2 linked regions of the Lacibacter sp. H407 genome follow. The protein of the gene in region 2 interacts with the protein of the main gene of each other region in a pairwise test. Links are inferred from orthologs where the notes say so. Each region holds a gene or a part of one and is shown on either strand. Other genes may lie near its edges.

Region 1 (3,322 bases), 1.1 Mb from region 2 along the record:
TTCTTCAACCCATAATATTGCTTCTTTGCTTTGCAGTTTTGCAACATCACTTCACCACGCTTATCATCTTTGTTGCTGATAGCAAATGCATCGGCTGTTAATCCATCAAAAAAACGTTTCTTCACTTTGATGTATTCATCAAAGGTTTTGTGATAATCAAGATGATCGTGTGTGATATTGCTGAACAATGCACCGGTAAAATGAATACCTGTAATGCGATGCTGATGAATGGCATGACTGCTGCATTCCATAAATACATAAGTGCAACCGGCATCATACATTTCTTTGAGCAAACGATTCAAATTGATCACATCCGGTGTTGTATGTGTTGATGGAACTACTTTATCGCCGATATGATATTCTACAGTTGAAACCAATCCGCACCGGTAACCCAATCCGCTGAATACTTTGAACAGCAATGTTGCGATCGTTGTTTTTCCGTTGGTGCCGGTAACACCCACCACTTTCATTTGCTCCGTTACATTTCCAAAGAACTGGTTCGCCATAAAACCTGCTGCCTCTGCACTGTTCGCTACCTGTATATAAGTAACATTCTCATTCAACTGCTGCGGCAATTCTTCGCAGATCACTGCAACAGCGCCTTGCTCAATTGCATTTGAGATAAATGCATGCCCGTCAACAGCTACTCCCTTGATGGCAATAAAACAAGTGCCCGGCTTCACAAAACGTGAATCGATCTGCAGATCACTTACTTCCAGAGCAGTTGATCCGTGAACGCTGCGTAGATGCACTTTGTACAATATGTCTTTCAATACTGCCATCAATTGAGATATAATGTTATTTCCTGTCCCTTTGCTACCGGCGCACCGGCAGCGATGGACTGATCATTAATTTTTCCTTTTCCTGTTACCTGCACTTTCATACCGGCTGTTTCCAATACATACAGTGCATCTTTCAATCCCATACCTTTTACATTCGGCATCACTTTCCCATTGGTTGCATAGGTTTGTGATTGAACGGTATTATTTTTCAAGAACGATATCCGCCAGTTACCCACTAACTGATCCGTATAACTGAAACCAAACTGTTTTGAGATCTGTTGCACTTCCTGTTTCATTCCACTGAAACTGTACAGCATTGAATCCGCAAACGGTTTTGCCATTGTGTATGGCTGTTGTTCCTGACTGTATTTATATAAGTGATCTGCAATTTCTCTGAACACCGGCCCTGCTACTGAACCACCATAATAGTTGGCGGCATGTGGCTTGTTCTTTACCACAACTATGATGGAATATTTCGGCGCTTCGCTTGGGAAGTAACCGGCAAACGCTGATTGATATACACCATCTCTGTATTTATAAGTACCATCATTTACTTTCGCTGTTCCTGTTTTACCCGATGCTCTGTACGGCGCTGTTTCAAATTGTTTACGTGCTGTACCTTCTGTACACACAGCAGCTAAACATTCCTGTAATTGTTTGATGGTTGATTCGCTTGCAATTTCTTCGTTCAATACCACCGGTTCATTTTTGCGGATCACTGTTCCGAAATTTCTGATCTCATTCAGCAAATAGGGCTTCATCATCTTCCCATTATTCGCCACAGCATTGTACACCATTAATAATTGTAAAGGCGATACCATCAACTCATAACCAAAACCCCACGAAGCCAATGTTTGCGGATGCCATTGTTTTGGTTTTACCTTATTCGGATTTCTGATCAACGGATTAAATTCTTCGTTCAACTCAATTCCTGTTTTGGTGGTGAGATGAAGATTGGTGAAATGCTTGTAGTATTTTTTTGGATCAGCTGTGTAATACTGATAGGCCAGTTTACTCATTGCCACATTCGAGCTTTGTGTAAAGGCTGTTTTAATAGTTGTTACTTCAGGACCATGATGATCATCCACAATATTTCGGCCGTTCAAATTCCATCGACCACCGTGAATGGTGATGTTATCATTGATGGTTACATGCTTATCTTCCAACGCAGCCAGTAAGGTTACCAGCTTAATGGTTGAACCCGGTTCTGCTGTACGCAATGCATAATTGTCGGTTTCGAAATAAGTTCCGTCTTTTGTGCGACCAAGGTTTGCAATGGCCTTGATCTTTCCGGTTGCCACTTCCATTACAATGCAGGTACCTTCCAAAGCTTCGTTCGTAGTCATGGTGCGCATCAATGCACGTTCGGTTATATCCTGAATATTTACATCGATCGTAGTGTACACATCATCTCCATTTTCCGGTTCTACTTCGTATCCTTCAACCGGCATCAATACGCCACCTGACACATAGCGAACCAAACGCTTGCCGGTAGTACCACGTAAAACACTGTCGAACGAACGCTCAAGCCCAACGAGTTTTGAATTTTCTCTGTACAATCCAATTGTTCTGAAACCCAACTCACCAAACGGATTCAACCGTTTGGTTTTTACCTCTGCAATAAAACCACTTTTGTTTTTACCAAGACGTACCAATGGAAACTCACGTAACTGTTTGTACTCTTCAAACGATACTTTCTTCTTCAAAGAATAATAGCGTGACTTTGATTTATACGCCTGCTTCAATTCCTTTTTATAGGTAGCGGCAGTTTTATCTTTAAATAAACCAGCCAATTCAATTGACAAAGAGTCGATGTTCTCATTAAATCGTAATCCGTTCTTGTAACGTAATCCTTCAGCAGCAAAATCAATGTAAACATCAAACTGTGGTAACGATGTACTGAGCATACTTCCGTCTTCACTGTAAATAGTACCACGCTCAGCCGCCAGATCAAGAATGCGGGTGTGCATACTATCACCCATACTTTTCCAATAGCTCCCTTCAATACTTTGGGTATAAAATGCCTTACCGAGTATGAGTATACCCAGCAGCATCAACCCCAGGAAACCCAGGTACACTCTCCATAATATGTCGTTCTTTACTTCCATTAATTTCCTTTCAGCTTGGTGCTGTCAGTTAGTTTGATGGGTTGTTGAATATTTTCTTTTAAACCAATTGGCTCTACTGCTTTTGCCACTTCACTCAGGCGGTTCTGAAACATCAGTTTCCCGTTGAGCGTTTTGTATTCATACTCCTGCTCCTTTAGTTCTTTGGTTGTACGATTGATGTTGCGGATGGTATTGTCGGCGTAATGGCCATTGGCGATGTAGATGATCGCCAGCACAGAGAGAAAGAGGAAGTATGGAACGTTGCGTACGATCCACTGGTAATTGAACCACTTTTTTAAATCAATCTTCGGCTCTTTTACTGCCATTGGTTTGTTTGTAATTTCCGTTTGTAATGCTGTTCGTTTGTTTTACAATGGGTTTTAAATTTTTTCGGCTACACGTAACCGTGCGCTTCTTGATCTTGGATTTTTT
Region 2 (3,223 bases):
TACAGTGGCTGTTCTGCGTTGTAACAATTGCAGATTTTGTTCACTTACATCAAACGAAGTAACATCAAATATTGTGGCTAGGTCAAGTGCAATGGCACGGCCTACCATACCGGCACCTAATACAGCAATCTTCATACAAGCAATTTTTGCAAAGATGCCCGAAAATTTTTTAGCACTCAATCTGAAAATTTCAATGCATTTTTGAAAAATGATCGATACTATCTGGCAGCAATTTGTAACGGGAATGAAGGCAACAACCTTACCCGAATACATTGCTGTATTTTCCGGTATTGCCAGTGTTTGGTACAGCCGTAAAGAAAATATCTTGGTTTATCCTGTGGGCCTTATCAGTACCACTATTTATATCTGGCTGAGTTATAAACAGCACTTGCTGGGCGAAGCGGCAGTGAATATTTATTACACCATAATGAGTATTTATGGTTGGTGGTTGTGGGCAAAAAAAGACAACGAGCATCATCAGGTGTTACATATCAGTTACTCAAATAAACGCTGGATTGTTTATCAACTTTTGTTCTTCGCTGGTTTTTACCTTGCATTATACGTTTCGTTGTATTATCTTAAACAGAACTTTGCGCCCGGTGCAATCCCCTGGGCCGATTCGTTCGCAGCTGCAACAGCTTTCACCGGCATGTGGCTTATGGCAAAAAAGAAAATCGAAAGCTGGTATTGGTGGATCGCAACCAATATCGCTTCAGCTCCTTTGTACTTTGTGAAACAATATGTGTTTACCAGTGTTTTTTATGTGGTGTTATTGATCATGGCCTTTTTTGGATTGGCAGAATGGAAGAGAAGAGTAAAATTACGATAGAAGAATTACCCTTGTTTTGTATTGCATCACCCGTTACATTGCAACCTTTATGAATTTCCCGAAGAAAGTTGTTCTACTCGGCCCGGAATCTACAGGTAAATCTTTTTTGAGCGAACGATTGGCAAAGCATTACCGATCGGTGTGGTGTCCTGAATATGCACGGGAATATTTACTGATGTTGGGAAGGCCTTATACTGCGGATGATTTATTGGTGATCGCCAAAAATCAAACCGAGCTGGCGGAAAAATATACTGCCGACGCTCTTGCAAAACAAGTGAACACGATCTTCTTTGATACAGATATGCATGTAATGAAAGTATGGAGCGAAGTTGTATTTGGCTCCTGCGATCCATGGATACTGCAGGAACTGAAACAACAGAAATACGATCTCTATCTACTTTGTAAACCCGATATTCCATGGGTGGAAGATGAACTTCGTGAATATCCGGAGCAAAAAGTGCGGAATGATCTGTTTGCTGTATACAAAGAACTCCTGCAACAACAAACTACACCCTGGAGTATTGTAAGTGGGAATTTTGATGAGCGTTTCGACAAAGCTGTGAAAGCTGTAGATGCTTTACTTCGCTGATCGTTTTTTCTTCTGTTCTTTTTTTGGTTGCACAGCATCCTTTATCAACAATTGAATATCTGCATCGCCTTCTAAATTATTCATTTGCCGCAAAACCCATTGCGAACGTACTGCAACTTGCTGCGTCAAAGGTTTTACTGTGTACTTTTTTGGATTACGTAATGAAGCTGCTATTTGTGCAGCTTCTACACGTGTAAGTTGCTTTGCAGACTTCTTATAATATTGCTTTGCTGCTGCTTCAATACCATATACGCCTTTGCCCATTTCCACCACGTTGAGATATACTTCCAGTATCCGTTTCTTGCCCCATATCCATTCGATCATTTTAGTGAAGTACATTTCCAACCCCTTACGGAACCAACTGCGGTCCTGCCATAAAAAAACGTTCTTCGCTGTTTGCTGTGAAATGGTAGATGCACCACGGATACGTGTAGGTTTTTTTTCGTTATGATCCAGTGCCTTTTCAATCAGCTTCCAGTCAAAGCCCGCATGATCGGGGAACAACTGATCTTCTTCAGCAATTACTGCAAGCCGTGCATGACTACTCATCTGTTCGATGTTGATATAGTCACGTTTTAATCCTTCACCTTTTAGTACGCTTACAAGCTGGGTGATCGTTATTGGAGGATCGATCCATTTTAAAAGGATGATATAAACAAACTGTGCAATAAACAAAATGATGAATAAACGCTTCAGGAAACGAAGCGTACGTTGGAAAAAAGTTGTTGTACCGGTATTGGATTTTTTTGCCGCCATTGCTGCAATATACATCACTGTTTTTTTTCAGGAAGATTTTCGGATGGATAAAGATCCAGCACCTGAAGATCATACTTGTTACCGATACGGTAACGCTTGTTTCCTTTAAAAATAAGTTGTTGTGCATTGTACAACAGAACCGGGATGTAAACCAATGCCACACCGGAGAGCACTGAATTTAACAATGGTTCGCCGCTGATCACAAGCCCTGCCGTAAACAATGGGATACCGAGGTTGCTGTACAAAAAAGCTTCGTTGCTGAAGGGAATGATGCGGTGTTTTTTTGAAGGTTTTTTAAACACGATGGCAATATCACGTTTATGAATACCGCCATCTGCAAAATAAATACTGTCGTTCTGGATGAGATAAATAGTGCCGCTGAATTTTAATCCGAGTTTGGTTTGAAGAGCGATCACCGCTCCTTCTGCATAACGTTTTTTGGCAATACCATTCTTGCGCAGCACCAGTTCATTGAATTGTGCTTCTGCCTGTGTGGCTGCAATGGAAAGAAACAAAAACAGAAAGATTGATTTCATGTACTGGCGATAAAAGAACAACAGAAAAATCAAATGCTTTGTTAAGAAGTAACGATCAATACAGCTTAGCCATTGTTTTTATAAAACAATATCCCGATGATCAGTATAAAACCAAACACAATTAAAATTGTTCCGGATATTTTATTGATCAGGGTGATCATTTTTAAGGTAAGTCTGCTTCGCAAACGATTTGCCAAAAATACTTTCAACAGATCAGCGATTAACACAACAGCTAAACATGCCGCAAAGGTAGCAATGCGTTCGGTAACCGGCATAGTAATAAACGCTGTGGCCCATGTAAACCAAAATGCGATCACAGTTGGGTTAAGGGTGTTCATGAAATAACCGGCGAAAAAAATGCGGACATAATCACCGGCACTCCGTTTCATTTCAATACCATCGCCCAGATCACTGGCCTGCATTTTTTTAAAGAAGAGAAAGTAAACGCCAATACCGATCAGCAAAATGCTGCCACCCATCCCGATCACTTTTTCAAATTTGAGCAGGCGGTTA

Evidence for each region.
Region 1: the proteins of mtgA (region 2) and WG989_RS01105 interact in binary tests that used the Escherichia coli proteins (3 or more experiments, as listed by UniProt). The link is inferred for Lacibacter sp. H407 from one-to-one orthologs.

The regions. Positions count from the first base shown.
Region 1 is NZ_JBBKTU010000001.1:269,212-272,533, forward strand. Bases 337-3,322 are described here. They hold WG989_RS01105 (PASTA domain-containing penicillin-binding protein), read right to left. Parts: upstream 2,891-3,322; coding sequence 782-2,890; downstream 337-781. Other genes in these bases: WG989_RS01100 (UDP-N-acetylmuramoyl-L-alanyl-D-glutamate--2,6-diaminopimelate ligase), read right to left, coding at 337-782; WG989_RS01110 (FtsL-like putative cell division protein), read right to left, coding at 2,890-3,216; rsmH (16S rRNA (cytosine(1402)-N(4))-methyltransferase RsmH), read right to left, coding at 3,271-3,322. Also shown: more of WG989_RS01100, read right to left, coding at 1-336. UniProt on the Escherichia coli protein: Essential cell division protein that catalyzes cross-linking of the peptidoglycan cell wall at the division septum. Required for localization of FtsN.
Region 2 is NZ_JBBKTU010000001.1:1,367,962-1,371,184, reverse strand. The notes cover bases 299-3,185. They hold mtgA (monofunctional biosynthetic peptidoglycan transglycosylase), read right to left. Parts: upstream 2,190-3,185; coding sequence 1,407-2,189; downstream 299-1,406. Other genes in these bases: WG989_RS05930 (LysE family translocator), read right to left, coding at 2,776-3,185; WG989_RS05935 (hypothetical protein), read right to left, coding at 2,189-2,710; WG989_RS05945 (AAA family ATPase), read left to right, coding at 879-1,418; pnuC (nicotinamide riboside transporter PnuC), read left to right, coding at 299-829. Outside these bases: WG989_RS05955 (saccharopine dehydrogenase family protein), read right to left, coding at 1-135; more of pnuC, read left to right, coding at 209-298; more of WG989_RS05930, read right to left, coding at 3,186-3,223. UniProt on the Escherichia coli protein: Peptidoglycan polymerase that catalyzes glycan chain elongation from lipid-linked precursors. May play a role in peptidoglycan assembly during cell division in collaboration with other cell division proteins.